Methyloterricola oryzae: one gene and its partner. The protein of the gene in region 1 interacts with the protein of each later gene in a pairwise test. Links are inferred from orthologs where the notes say so. Each region holds a gene or a part of one and is shown on either strand. Other genes may lie near its edges. The genes, in order: gyrA and gyrB.

The links.
Region 2: the proteins of gyrA (region 1) and gyrB interact in binary tests that used the Escherichia coli proteins (3 or more experiments, as listed by UniProt). The link is inferred for Methyloterricola oryzae from one-to-one orthologs.

What each region holds. Positions count from the first base shown.
Region 1 is NZ_JYNS01000002.1:427,311-435,427, reverse strand. What follows is about bases 2,136-5,273. They hold gyrA (DNA gyrase subunit A), read right to left. Parts: upstream 4,932-5,273; coding sequence 2,340-4,931; downstream 2,136-2,339. Other genes in these bases: trmB (tRNA (guanosine(46)-N7)-methyltransferase TrmB), read left to right, coding at 5,148-5,273. In the rest of the region: EK23_RS05670 (phosphoglycerate dehydrogenase), read right to left, coding at 1-1,035; serC (3-phosphoserine/phosphohydroxythreonine transaminase), read right to left, coding at 1,045-2,127; more of trmB, read left to right, coding at 5,274-5,840; EK23_RS05650 (dynamin family protein), read right to left, coding at 5,856-7,835; EK23_RS05645 (YggT family protein), read right to left, coding at 7,966-8,117. UniProt on the Escherichia coli protein: A type II topoisomerase that negatively supercoils closed circular double-stranded (ds) DNA in an ATP-dependent manner to maintain chromosomes in an underwound state.
Region 2 is NZ_JYNS01000016.1:10,715-16,322, reverse strand. Bases 2,501-5,608 are described here. They hold gyrB (DNA topoisomerase (ATP-hydrolyzing) subunit B), read right to left. Parts: upstream 5,210-5,608; coding sequence 2,792-5,209; downstream 2,501-2,791. Other genes in these bases: recF (DNA replication/repair protein RecF), read right to left, coding at 5,226-5,608; lgt (prolipoprotein diacylglyceryl transferase), read right to left, coding at 2,501-2,727. In the rest of the region: EK23_RS17180 (SIMPL domain-containing protein), read right to left, coding at 1-537; folA (type 3 dihydrofolate reductase), read right to left, coding at 616-1,128; EK23_RS17170 (thymidylate synthase), read right to left, coding at 1,125-1,922; more of lgt, read right to left, coding at 1,924-2,500. UniProt on the Escherichia coli protein: DNA gyrase negatively supercoils closed circular double-stranded DNA in an ATP-dependent manner to maintain chromosomes in an underwound state.

The DNA of each region.
Region 1 (8,117 bases):
AATGTTCAGGTTGGCCTCGGCCAGGGCGCTGGAGATCTGGCCCACCATGTTCGGCACGTTCTCGTTGGCGACGCCCAGACGGAAACCTTCCGTGCGCGGCATGATCACCTCCGGGAAGTTCACCGAATTGCGGATGTTGCCATTTTCCAGGTAATCGCGGATCTGGTCGGCCACCATCACCGCGCAGTTGTCCTCCGCTTCCTCGGTGGAGGCGCCGATGTGCGGCAGCAGGATCACGCCCTTCTTGTTCATCAGGCTGGCGGTGGGGAAATCACAGACGTAGGCGCCCAGCTTGCCTTCCTCCAGGGCCTGCGCGAGGCTGGCGTCATCGGCGATTCCGGCACGGGAGAAGTTGAGCAGCACCGCGCCTTTCTTCATCAGGCCGATACGGGCGGCGTTGATGATCTGGCGGGTCTGGTCGTTGAGGGGTACATGCAGGCTCAGAAAATCCGCCTTGCTCACCAGGTCGTCCACGCTGGCGGCCTTCTCCACCGAGGAGGAGAGTTGCCAGGCGCTGTCCACGGTCAGCAGCGGATCGAAACCCACTACCTTCATCCCCAGGGCCAGGGCGGTGTTGGCCACGCGCACGCCGATGGCGCCAAGGCCCAGGACGCCCAGGGTCTTGCCGGCCAACTCGATGCCGGCGAAGTTCTTCTTGCCTTTTTCCACCGCCTGGCTCAGCACCTCGTCATCGCCGCTCAGGCCACGAGTGAAGTCCCAGGCCGCGCAAATGTGGCGCGAGGCCAGCAACATGCCGGCAATGGTCAGTTCCTTCACCGCATTGGCGTTGGCCCCCGGCGCATTGAACACCGGGATGCCGCGCTTGGAATAGTCGGGAACGGGAATGTTGTTGACGCCGGCGCCGGCGCGTCCCACGCATTTCACCGAATCCGGGATGGGCACGCCGTGCAGCTTGAAGGAACGCAGCATAATGGCATCCGGGTGCTGGATCTCCGAGGCGATCTCGTAGCGATCGCGCGGCAGCCGTTCCAGACCTGCGACGGAAATATTGTTGTAGGTCAATACCTTGTACATGACAGATCCTCAGCCGTACTTGCGTTCGAACTCGCCCATGAAGGCGATCAGGGCGTCCACGCCGGCCTCCGGCATGGCGTTGTAGATGCTGGCGCGCATGCCGCCCACCTGACGGTGGCCTTCCAGGGTCACCAGTCCGGCAGACTTGGCTTCGCTGGCAAAGGTCTTCTCCAGCTCGGCCTTGGCCAGGCGGAACGGCACATTCATGCGCGAGCGGTATGCCGGTTCGACGGGATTGGAGTAGAACGGCGAGGCGTCGATTGCGGCATACAGCTTGGCCGACTTGCGGATGTTGACCTGTTCCATGGCGGCAAGCCCTCCCTGCCCTTTCAACCACTCCAGCACCAGGCCCAGTAGATACCAATTGTAGGTGGGCGGCGTGTTGAGCATGGAGCCGTTGTCCGACAGTTTTTTCAGATCCAGGATGCCTGGCGTTCCCGGCAGCACCTGGCCCAGCAGATCCTCGCGCACGATGACCACGGCGATGCCGGCAGGTCCCATGTTCTTCTGGGCTCCGGCGTAGATGAGGCCGTAGCGGCTGACATCCACTGGACGCGACAGGATGTTCGAGGACATGTCGCACACCAGGGGCAAACCGTTCGCGTCCGGGATGTCCTGGAACTCCACGCCGTTGATGGTCTCGTTGGAGGTGTAGTGCAGGTAGGCGGCATCGGCGGGCACATTCCAGGTCTCTCGCCCAGGAATGGTGGTGTAGCCGCCCTCCTTGGTGCTGGCGGCCAATGCCACCTGGCAGTACATCTTGGCTTCCGAGATGGCCTTTTCCGACCACAGTCCGGTGCTCACATAGCAAGCGGTGGTCTTGCCCCGCAGCAGGTTCATGGGGACGGCGGCAAACTGGCCGGTCGCCCCGCCCTGCACGAACAGCACCTTGTAATCGGCCGGCACCGCCAGCAGTTCACGCAGGTCCGCCTCGGCCTTCTCGGCGATGGCGACGAAGCTTTTGCCGCGGTGACTCATTTCCATCACCGACATGCCGGTATCGCCCCACTCCAGCATTTCATCGCGCGCCCGTTGCAGCACCGGCTCGGGCAGCATGGAAGGCCCGGCGCTGAAGTTGTAGACCCTGGACATAGTCACCTCAAGTTTGGTTAAGCAAATCGGCGGGCCCGCAGCCCGGCAAGAACCCCGGTGGCTGGATCAAACACGACGCCACGCAGGCGCTCATGCGCCGCTGCCGCCGATACGGGCCGTATTCTGGGTTCTGACTGTTTCAATATCCTTTCACGAGTGCCGGAATCGAGTGCGTGGCCGAACAGGCGAACCCGGCATTCTTAACAGGGCGCTTATTCAATGGGCTCCGCTTGCTCGCCGTCGGACTCTGGTTCGCCTTCCCCACCATTCTCATCACCGGGTAGATTGGCGATGCGATCAACGCCGACCACCTTCTCGCCCTCGCTCAGGCGGATCACAGTGACGCCCTGGGTATTGCGCCCCAGTTCGCGGATTTCGGCGACCCGGGTGCGCACCAGGGTGCCGGCGTCGGTGATCAGCATGATCTCGTCAGGCTCATCCACCAGCACGGCCGCAACCACCTGTCCATTGCGCTCCGAGGTCTGGATGGCGATCACACCCTGGCCGCCACGGCGGTGGCGCGGGAACTCCGACAGGGCGGTGCGCTTGCCGAAGCCATTCTCGGTGATATTGAGCACCGTGCCGTCGCTGGCGATGATCAGGGCGATGACCTTCTGCCCTTCGTTCAGGCTCATGCCGCGCACGCCGGTTGCGGTGCGCCCCATGGCGCGCACGTCGGTCTCGTTGAAGCAGACCACCTTGCCATCGCTGCTGAACAGCATCACATCCTGGGTGCCGTTGGTGATAGCCACGTCCACCAGGCGATCATCCTCGCGCAGGTCCACGGCGATCTTGCCGCTGGGCCGCGGCCGCTCGAATTCGGTCAGCACCACCTTCTTCACCGTGCCGGAGGTGGTGGCCATGAAGATGTAATGATCCTCGTCAAACTCGCGGATGGGCAGGATGGCGTTGACCTTTTCTCCTTCCTCCAGCGGAAGCAGGTTGACGAAGGGCCGGCCGCGCGCGGTGCGGCTGGCCACAGGCAGTTCGTAGACCTTGAGCCAGTAGACCTTGCCGGCGCTGGAGAAGCACAGGATGGTGTCGTGGGTATTCGCCACGATCAGCTTCTCGATGTAGTCCTCTTCCTTCGTCGCCGCCGCCTGCTTGCCGCGCCCGCCGCGGCGCTGCGCGCGATAATCGGTCAGGGGCTGCGATTTGACGTAACCCTCGTGGGATACCGTCACCACCACGTCTTCCTCGGTGATCAGATCCTCGGCGCACAAGTCCAACTGTGTGGTGATGATCTCGGTACGGCGGGCATCGCCAAACTGGTCGCGTACCGCTACCAGTTCGTCGCGGATGACTTCAAGAAGGCGCACGTCGCTGGCCAGGATGGCGAGAAGTTCGTCGATCTTGCCGAGCAATTCCTTGTATTCGGCGATGATTTTCTCCTGCTCCAGCCCGGTGAGGCGGTGCAGGCGCAGATCCAGGATGGCCTGGGCCTGGGCGGGCGAAAGGCGGTAGGCGCCTTCGACCAGGCCGAACTCGCGGCCCAGGTCATCGGGGCGGGAACGCCACTCGTCCTCGGCGCGGGCCAGCAGTTCGGTCACCACGCCCGGCTGCCAGCTGCGGCCCAACAGACGCGCCTTGGCCTCGGCAGGGCTGGGCGAGGTCTTGATGGCCTCGATGATCTCATCGATATTGGCCAGCGCGACGGCCAGGCCTTCCAAAATGTGCGCGCGTTCCCGCGCCTTGCGCAGTTCGAAGATGGTGCGCCGGGTCACCACCTCGCGGCGGTGGTCGATGAAGGCGACTAGCAGTTCCTTCAAATTCATGCAGCGCGGGCGGCCGTCCAGCAGGGCCACCATGTTGATGCCGAACACGCTCTGCATCTGGGTCTGCTGGTACAGGTTGTTGAGCACCACGTCCGGCACCTCGCCGCGCCGCAGCTCAATCACCATGCGCATGCCATCCTTGTCGGATTCGTCGCGCAGGCCGGAGATGCCCTCTAGCTTGCCGTCCTTGACCAACTCGGCGATCTTCTCCAGCAGCCTGGCCTTGTTTACCTGGTAGGGCAGTTCGCTGACGATGATGGACTGGCGTGCGCCCTCCTCGCCTTCGAAATGGCAGCGGGCGCGCAGGTAGATGCGGCCACGTCCGGTGAGATAGGCCTCGCGTATGCCCGCCGCGCCGTTGATCAGTCCCGCGGTGGGGAAGTCCGGCCCGGGCACCAGGGCCATCAGTTCGTGGATGCTGGCCCCCGGATTTTCGATCAGGGTCAGGCAGGCATTGATGACTTCGGTCAGGTTGTGTGGCGGGATGTTGGTCGCCATGCCCACCGCGATGCCGGCAGAGCCGTTGATCAGCAGGTTGGGGATGCGCGTCGGCAGGACCGAGGGTTCCCGCTCGGACTCGTCATAGTTGGGGACGAAATCGACGGTTTCCTTGTCCAGATCGGCAAGCAGGTCATGGGCGATGCGCGACATGCGCACCTCGGTGTACCGCATGGCCGCCGGCGGATCGCCATCCACCGAGCCGAAGTTGCCCTGGCCGTCGACCAGCATGTAGCGCAGGGAAAACGGCTGGGCCATGCGCACGATGGTGTCGTAGACCGCGGAGTCGCCGTGGGGGTGGTATTTACCGATGACGTCACCCACCACGCGGGCGGATTTCTTATAGGGCTTGTTCCAGTCGTTACCCAGTTCCTGCATGGCGTACAGCACCCGGCGGTGCACTGGTTTCAGCCCATCGCGGGCATCGGGCAAGGCACGACCCACGATGACGCTCATGGCGTAGTCCAGATAGGACTGCTTCATCTCGTCTTCGAGGCTGACTGGTATGATTTCTTTGGCGAAAGAAGACATCAGGTCCGTGTTGTTCTGCGATAAAAGCGAGGAAAGACGTTACTCCGTTTACGCGCCGAGGCCAGTTCGGTTGGCCTGTCTCGTTCTGAAGCGCCAGCCCGGGATTATATCACGCCACGCCGTTTGGAGGGTTTTGCGACTATGGCCATCGGCAGCAGCGCGACAGTTCGATCTGCTAAAATGCGCGCCCTGAAAGGACCCGAGCACACAAGCCCCATGACTTCAAGCGATTCCGCCCAGCATCGCCCCATCCGCAGCTTCGTGCTGCGACAAGGACGCATCACCGAGGCCCAGCGCCAGGCCCTGGACCTGCTGTGGCCCCGCTACGGCATCGAACCGGCGGATTGCCGCGCGCCTGCCCTGCTGTTTCCGCAGCCCCAACCTCTGGTGCTTGAGATCGGCTTCGGCAATGGGGAAAGCCTGACGCAGATGGCGGCGGCCACGCCGGAGCGGAATTTTCTCGGGATCGAAGTGCATCGCCCCGGTGTTGGACATGCCTTGTTGCGCATCGAGGAACTGGGCCTGAAGAACGTGCGGGTCTGCTGCGCCGACGCGGTGGAGGTGCTGAAGCAATTCATTCCCGACGCTTCGTTGGCAGGTATCCAGGTGTTCTTTCCGGACCCTTGGCACAAGAAAAGGCATCACAAGCGCCGCCTCATCAATCCGGAGTTCACCGAGCTTGCCGCCCGCAAACTGAAGACGGGGGGTGTGCTGCATGCGGCCACCGACTGGCATGACTATGCGCTGCAGATGCTTGAGGTACTGGAAGGCTGTGAGGCCCTGAAAAACCAGGCGGGTGCCAGACAGTTCAGCGAGCGCCCGGCGCACCGTCCGCTCACCAAATTCGAGTCACGCGGCCAGCGCCTAGGTCACGGGGTGTGGGACTTGCTGTTCGAAAAGCGCCCCTGAGCAGGGACCTCGGACCTATCCAGCCGCCTCGACCGCCGCCGGCGCTTCCTGACTGACGCCGGATGTTGGTGCCGGTTCCTGTTCGAGTTCCAAGGTGGACAGGATCGCCTTGAGTTCATCGAACTGACGCTGCAACGGAGCCAGTTTCTCTTCCATGGCCGCAATCTCGGCATCCAGCGACTCGCTGGTTTCGTTGACCTTGCGAAGTACTTCCAGGCGGCTTTCGATGAGACGTTTGCGGTCCTTGATCTGGTGAACTAGAGGCCCCAAGGCGGTTGAGCCCCAGGTCTTGGCCTCGTTGTGTGCCTGCCCGAACATCTCGCGCGCATTGGCGATGATGGTGCCATACAGCTTCTGCACCACCAGGCTCTGCTCCATCAGGGTGGAGGCCGCGCTGTTACGGAATTCCTCACCCTCGTCGAAGATACGCTGCAGTTCCACCTCGTATTTGTGGAATGACAGCATGACCGGCTGCAGGTCAGTGAACCCATGCTCGTCACGGAATCGCGCGTAAATGGCCTTGACCAGCCGCCTGGCCTCTTCGGCAATGGCCGAGGCCTTCTCCAGCACCACACGCAACTCGTCCAGCACGTTCTTCATCGAGTTCTTCATGCCGATGGTGGTCAGGCTCCCTGCCGTCTGCTTGCGCATGCGGCGCACGATGGGATCGATGGTATCGGCGCCCAAGGCCTCGATCAGCAAACGCACCTGGACCAGAAACACGCGCCGACTGGCCTGAAAATTATCCACGCTGGCCAGATAGCGCCCCTGCTGCTCCCGGGTTTCCTCCATGAGCTTGTGGGTCATCTCATGGTTATTGATGTCGATCTTGCGCATGTCAGCCAACTGGCGCTCGATGTCGGTCATTTCGGCGCCCAGTGTCGCGGCCGACTCCCGCACCAGATGTCCCACATTGTGGGATACCGCCTCTCGCAGGATGGTCTGGCGTTCGCGCACCACGCTATTGGCAAGATAATTCTCGATCCCCCGCAGCCGGCTCTTGTCCAGCAGCGCCTCGTCGCCCTTGACCTTGGCCAACAAGGCCTGCTTGGCCGATACCGGAAAGATCGAACCTTCCGCCACTTCCAGTATCTGGGCGGTGGTCGCAATCTGTTCATGGATGGATTTCTCGATGGCTTCCTCGCCCTGCAGATCACCCCACATGGAGTCGATCTTGTTCATCACCACCGCCAGTCCGCCATGGTGGGAATGGCGCGAGCCGCGCACGTGGTTGCGCCACATGTCCAAGTCGCTCTTGGTCACGCCGGTGTCGGCGGCCAGGACGAACACCACGGCCTGGGCGCTGGGCAGCATGTGCAGGGTCAGCTCCGGCTCGGCGCCCAGGGCATTGAGGCCCGGCGTATCCAGGATGGAAAGGCCTTCCTTGAGCAGATAATGGGGAAAGCTGATCAGGGCATGGCGCCAGGCGGGAATCTCCACGAATTCAGGGGGCAGGCTCTGACCCGGGCGCATCTCGTCGAAGGCGAGGCCGAGCTTGACGGCCTCCTGGTAGGGCACCTTCTTGGTGGCAGCGAGTTCGCGGAATGCCTCCTGCATCTGAACCGGGGAGTTGGGGTCAAGCTCGATCTGCAGCCAGCTGTCGGCGTGGCGCTTGTACTCGCTGAGGGAGGTCTCCGTCAGCCGGGTGTCGATGGACAGCAGGCGGATGTAGGCCCCGCCCTTGGTGTCGTAGAAGATTTCGGTGGGGCACATGGTGGTGCGGCCCGGCGATGAGGGCAGCAGGCGCACGCCGGTGTCGGAGAAAAACAGGGCGTTGATCAGCTCCGTCTTGCCCCGTGAGAATTCCGCGGCGAAAGCCACCACCAGGCGGTCTTCCCTGAGACTTTCCTCCATGTTGAGGATGCTCTCATTGATCGTATCGCCGTTCAGCCCGTATGTATCCAGCCAGGCCTTGTAACGATCGAGGGCGCCGATCAGCGCTTCCCTCCATTGCCCGTAACCCCTCAGTTTTTCCTCGAGCTGCATCTTGCTCATCTGTGACTCTCGACTTGTTGCCCGCCGGCGGGGTGAGTGCCCATGTCCAAACTATCGGAAGTGTAGACCAATTCCTTTCCCAGTCCGAGGGACGGCGGGACTTCCCTGTCGCTTAGAGTGATCGCGGGGGTCAGCTCAACAGGGCGATGGTCTGCTGCAAGGGCGGCAAGATCACCATTTTCCCCACCTGCAGGGCAATCAAGGCGATCAGCGGCGACAGGTCAATCCCCGCGATCGGACCGATGAGCTTGCGGCAAGTCCGCATGGTCGGTTCGGTGAGGC
Region 2 (5,608 bases), on another replicon or contig:
CCGGTAACGAGCTCGGCCTAGACCGTGCGTGACTCTCTCGGCGCGTTGTTGGTAAGACGCGAGTGCCTGCTCGATGAGCGCATCCTCGGCCCGCTTCATGGATTCTGGCGTCACGCCGTAATTGATTCCATCAAGGTTCAGATTCTGCTGCAGATCGCCCAGAAGGCCGCTGAGTTTGGGGAGATTGGAAGACTCCAAGCGGATGGACTGGCGGACTCTCCAGCCTACTAATCGATCATCTTGGTAAAGCGGCGTCGTCTGGTAATCCGCTGTCTCGACTTTGATGTCAGGTATCTGCTTTATCTGCTTTACCGACTGCGTTACCGCCTTGTTGACTTGATCGGCTATGGTCTCAGCATTTTCTCCTTCCATTTGCCTGGATAGATAGGCGACGACTGTGTCCGTTGCGACACTTGAACTTGCTACAACGGAAAATTCCACGCGATCATAGGTCCTTATAGGGTCTTCTGCCAGGGCGCAAGCTGGCAGGCTGGTAGCCATCAACCATAAAGCCATCTGCCGATTGCTGCTCAACATGAGTGAGGCACTCCTAAGATTACACTGAATGAATGGTACAGCAGCTAGGCCTGATTTCATTTGGTCTGACTGCGCGATTCAAGACGGTTGGGTTGGCTCTGTCACTGCAAGTCGGTCCAGAACAAGAAACCGGTATGTAAACGAAACGCTGTTGTCGCCATCGATGATTTCGCTGGCAGTCTCATTCCAGTGGGATGATTCGATCACGGGAAAGAAGGTATCGCCTTCAAATTCAGCGTCTATATGGGTGAGGTAAATCCGGTCAGCCCTGGGTAACAATGCTTGGTAAAGGCAACTGCCTCCGATCACCATCAGTTCGTCGGCCCAACCTGCAACCGCGAAGGCCTGGTCGATATCATGGACGACTTCGCAGTCATTTGCGCGATAGTCCGCCCTGCTGCTCAATACAATATTTTTTCGGCCCGGTAGCGCACGTCCAATAGACTCATGCGTCTTGCGCCCCATCAGGATGGGCTTTCCCATGGTGAGGGTCTTGAACCGACGCAGGTCAGCTGACAAGTGCCACGGTAGGCCATTGTTGACACCGATGACGCGGTTCGCCGACATGGCGACAATCAGCGATATCTTCATACAGCAACGGGCGCTTTTATGTGAGGATGTGCCAGGTAATCCTCAATGAGAAAGTCCTCAAACCGATAGTCGAAAAGGCTAGGAGGCTGTCGGGTGATCCGCAGCTTCGGTAATGGGTAAGGTTTGCGCGTGAGCTGGGCGCGGGCCTGCTCTAGATGATTCAGATAGAGATGTGTGTCGCCGCCTGACCAAATCAATTCGTTTGGCTCCAGGCCGCATTGCTGCGCGAGCATGTGGGTGAGCAAGGCGTAGCTGGCGATATTAAAGGGCAGGCCAAGAAATACGTCGACAGAGCGCATGTTGAACAAGCAGGATAGTCGGCGCTCCTGTTCCACGTGAAACTGGAAGGAATAATGACAGGGTGGGAGAGCCATGTACTTGACTTGCGCGGGGTTCCAAGCGCTGATCAGCAGTCGGCGCGAGTTCGGATTGCAGCGCAACTGCTCCACAAGGTCCGACAGTTGGTCAACGGTGTACCCCTGTGGTCCCTCCCACATACGCCACTGCTTTCCATAAACTGGTCCCAATTCGCCATCAGAATCGGCCCACTCATCCCAGATGCCTACTCCATTTTCCCTCAAATAAGCCACGTTGGTACTGCCGGAAACAAACCAGAGCAGTTCATGAATGATGGATGGTAGGTGAAGCCTTTTGGTAGTGAGCAGGGGAAAGCCTGATCTTAGATCAAACCGCATCTGCCGACCGAACACACTGAGTGTGCCGGTCCCCGTTCGATCTTCCTTCCGCACACCACGCTCGAGAATTTCCTCCAGCAGTGCCAGATATTGCTGCATTTTAGCTGCCCTCCGAATCCAGAGAGGCACTACGCCGGTAAGCCAGGTAAAGCAGAAGCCCGCCCACCGCTATCATCGGAAAACTGAGTAGGTGCCCCATGGTGATCCAACCAAAGGCCAAGTAGCCAATATGAGCATCCGGCAGCCTCACCAATTCGACGGCAAATCGGAACAACCCGTATAACAGCATAAACCAGCCCGAAATCGCCATACGCGGCGGATGTCTAAGCCGAAGCCAGTTCAATAGCAGAAACAGCACGAGGCCTTCCAACAAAGCCTCATATAGCATTGAGGGATGGCGCGCTACAGGTTCTGCCAGAGGAAAAATCATGCCCCATGGCAAATCAGTCGGCTTGCCCCAGAGTTCGCCATTGATAAAGTTCCCGATTCGGCCCGCCAAGAGTCCGATGGGTACCAAAGGTGCAATGAAATCGGACAGAACAAAAAACCCAGTCCCTAGTTTTCGCCCGTACCACCACATCGCAGCAAAGACTCCAAGCATTCCGCCGTGGAACGACATTCCGCCTTCCCAAAGGCGTAAGATCATGATTGGGTCGTTCAGGAACGCAGGCAAGTTGTAGAAAATCGTATATCCGAGACGCCCCCCCAAGACCACACCTAACGCACAATAAAAGATGAGGTCTTCAACTTGTGGAACAGTGAGTACCGTCTCACCTCGCGCCGCGCGCCGCCGAGCAAGCCACCATGCCGAGGCAATTCCCACGACATACATCAGTCCATACCAGTGGATCTTTATGGGTCCAATGCTGATGGCGACAGGATCAATTTCAGGATAGTGGATCATTTGCCAGGTTTAAACGAGTGGTGCGTGAATCTAATTCGATCGCCAATGGATGTGCGTGGCCACTTCAAATATCCAGATTGCTGACTTCAAGGGCGTTGCGCTGAATGAAGTCACGTCGGGGTTCAACCTGGTCCCCCATCAGGGTTGTGAATACTTCGTCTGCGGCTATGGCATCTTCGATTTTCACTTGAAGCAGCCTACGGGTATTCGCATCAAGCGTGGTTTCCCACAATTGCTCTGGATTCATCTCACCAAGCCCCTTATACCGTTGGATATGTTGGCCTTTGCGGACCTCCGACATCATCCAATCAAATGCGGCCTTGAAGTTTCGCACCGGCGTGCGCCTCTCCTCTGAGCCTATCGTAGTCGCATCACTAAACAGATCGCCCGTCTTCTGTCCAAATGCCACCAATCGAGCGTAATCGTTGGAAGCAAAAAACGTCGAGGATAGTTCGAAGAACCTCTGTACACCATGCATCCTCTTCATGACTTTGGCGACGAATTCTCCAGGCCGTGGGACAAAGTCAACCTCAATTGTAAAATCAGCGCCTTTATCCACCCGTTTCAACGCGCTTTCCAACAGCTTGAACCATGAACTGGTCTGTCCCTGATCCAGCGCTATTTCGCGTGTTAAGGGTGGCAGATTCATTAAAGTTTCGAGGAAATCCTGGTCGTAGCGATGAGACTGACGCTCGATCAGGGCTTTTACCCTTAGGTGTTCGTGGGCCAATGCCTCAAGACCTGGTCCCTGAATAGGCGGGGCATTTTCGTCGATATACAGGCGGGCCTTTTCCAAGGCCAATTGCAGAAGGTACTCATCCAACTCGCTATCGTCCTTGACGTAGTGCTCCTGCTTTCCTTTCTTTACCTTGTATAAAGGAGGCTGCGCAATGTACACATGTCCGCGTTCGATCAACTCTGGCATCTGTCGATAGAAGAAGGTCAAGAGCAAGGTTCTAATATGGGAACCGTCCACATCCGCATCCGTCATGATGATGATTCTGTGGTAGCGCAATTTATCAGGGTCGTATTCCTCTCGCCCAATACCACAACCGAGGGCCGTAATCAGGGTGCCGACCTCCTCAGAAGAAAGCATACGATCAAAGCGTGCGCGCTCGACATTCAGAATTTTGCCCTTGAGCGGCAAGATCGCCTGAGTTCTCCTATCCCTTCCCTGTTTGGCGGACCCGCCCGCAGAGTCACCCTCGACGATAAATAGTTCTGACAGGGCGGGGTCGCGCTCCTGACAGTCCGCAAGCTTGCCAGGTAAACCCGCAATATCCAGTGTTGTTTTTCTGCGAGTCATTTCCCGGGCTTTACGCGCAGCCTCGCGGGCACGCGCTGCGTCTATCATTTTTCCAGCAATGACCTTGGCGACGCTTGGATTTTCCTGGAGAAACTCATCGAACTTTTCGTTCATGGCTGATTCCACCGCAGGTTTTACTTCGGATGAAACCAGCTTGTCCTTGGTTTGGGATGAGAACTTGGGATCCGGGACCTTGACGGATAGGATCGCGGTCAAGCCTTCTCGGGCATCATCGCCGGTGGTCGCAACCTTGTGCTTCTTTTGGAGCCCCTCGGCTTCGATGTAATTATTCAGTGTTCGTGTCAGGGCAGCGCGGAATCCGGCGAGATGAGTGCCACCGTCCCTTTGAGGAATGTTGTTCGTATAGCAGTAAATGTTCTCTTGATAGGAGTCATTCCATTGCAGAGCGGCTTCGACGGTTATTCCGTCCCGCTCCGTGGTGACGTAAAACACTTTGTCGAATAGCGGCGTCTTGTTCTTGTTTAGGTGCTCGACAAACGCCCTGATTCCTCCTTCGTACTCGTATACATCCTCCTTGTCGGTGCGTTCGTCCCTCAGTTCAATGCGTACCCCTGAATTTAGGAAAGAGAGTTCCCTTAGCCGCTTCGCGAGAATTTCGTAGTGGAATTCTATATGGGTGAATGTTTCGGCACTGGGCTTGAAACGTATCTTGGTGCCGCTACCTTCCGCCGGCCCCACGTCGGCCAACGGTGCCTGAGGTTCACCATGCCGGTAAACTTGGCGATACAGCCGACCGTTCTTGCGTATTTCGAGCTCGAGTTCCTCCGAAAGGGCATTGACCACTGAAACGCCGACACCGTGCAGACCGCCCGAAACCTTGTAGGCATTGTCATCGAACTTTCCGCCGGCATGGAGCACAGTCATGATCACTTCTGCGGCGGAACGACCTTCCTCGGCATGAATGTCGACAGGGATACCGCGCCCGTCGTCAGCGACCGTCACGGATTCGTCGGCGTGTATCGTGACCTGAACAGCCTTACAGTAGCCAGCCAAGGCTTCGTCGATGGAATTGTCTACCACCTCAAATACCATATGGTGCAGACCAGTCCCGTCATCCGTATCACCGATATACATGCCCGGGCGCTTTCGAACGGCGTCGAGTCCTTTTAGCACCTTGATATTGGAGCTATCGTATTCCTGTACTTCGCTGTTCATGCTTACCATATACCTCTCAGTTCTCTCGACGCGTCAAACAACCGCGTTCCACGTGAAACACTGCAGCCGCTTCGAGACCAGTGCTATGGCGCACCGCCTCATCCGTAGCCGTCACAAAAAACTGCCCATTAAGACTTTTGATAAACGACAGAAGCTTGCTTCTGTTAGTCACATCCAACTCCGATGCCAAATCATCGATCAACACGCATCCGCGCTTCCCCAATTGGCTCTCCAAAAGGTTCGCTTGCGACAAGAGCAGGGCAAAAACCAGCATCTTAATCTGGCCCCGCGAAAAAAAATGCCGGACCGGCCTTCCGTCCATTTGAATGACGAAATCACCCCGATGCGGCCCATATTGCGTATAGCCGAACCGTCTGTCAGCCTGGACGTTCGCCTGAA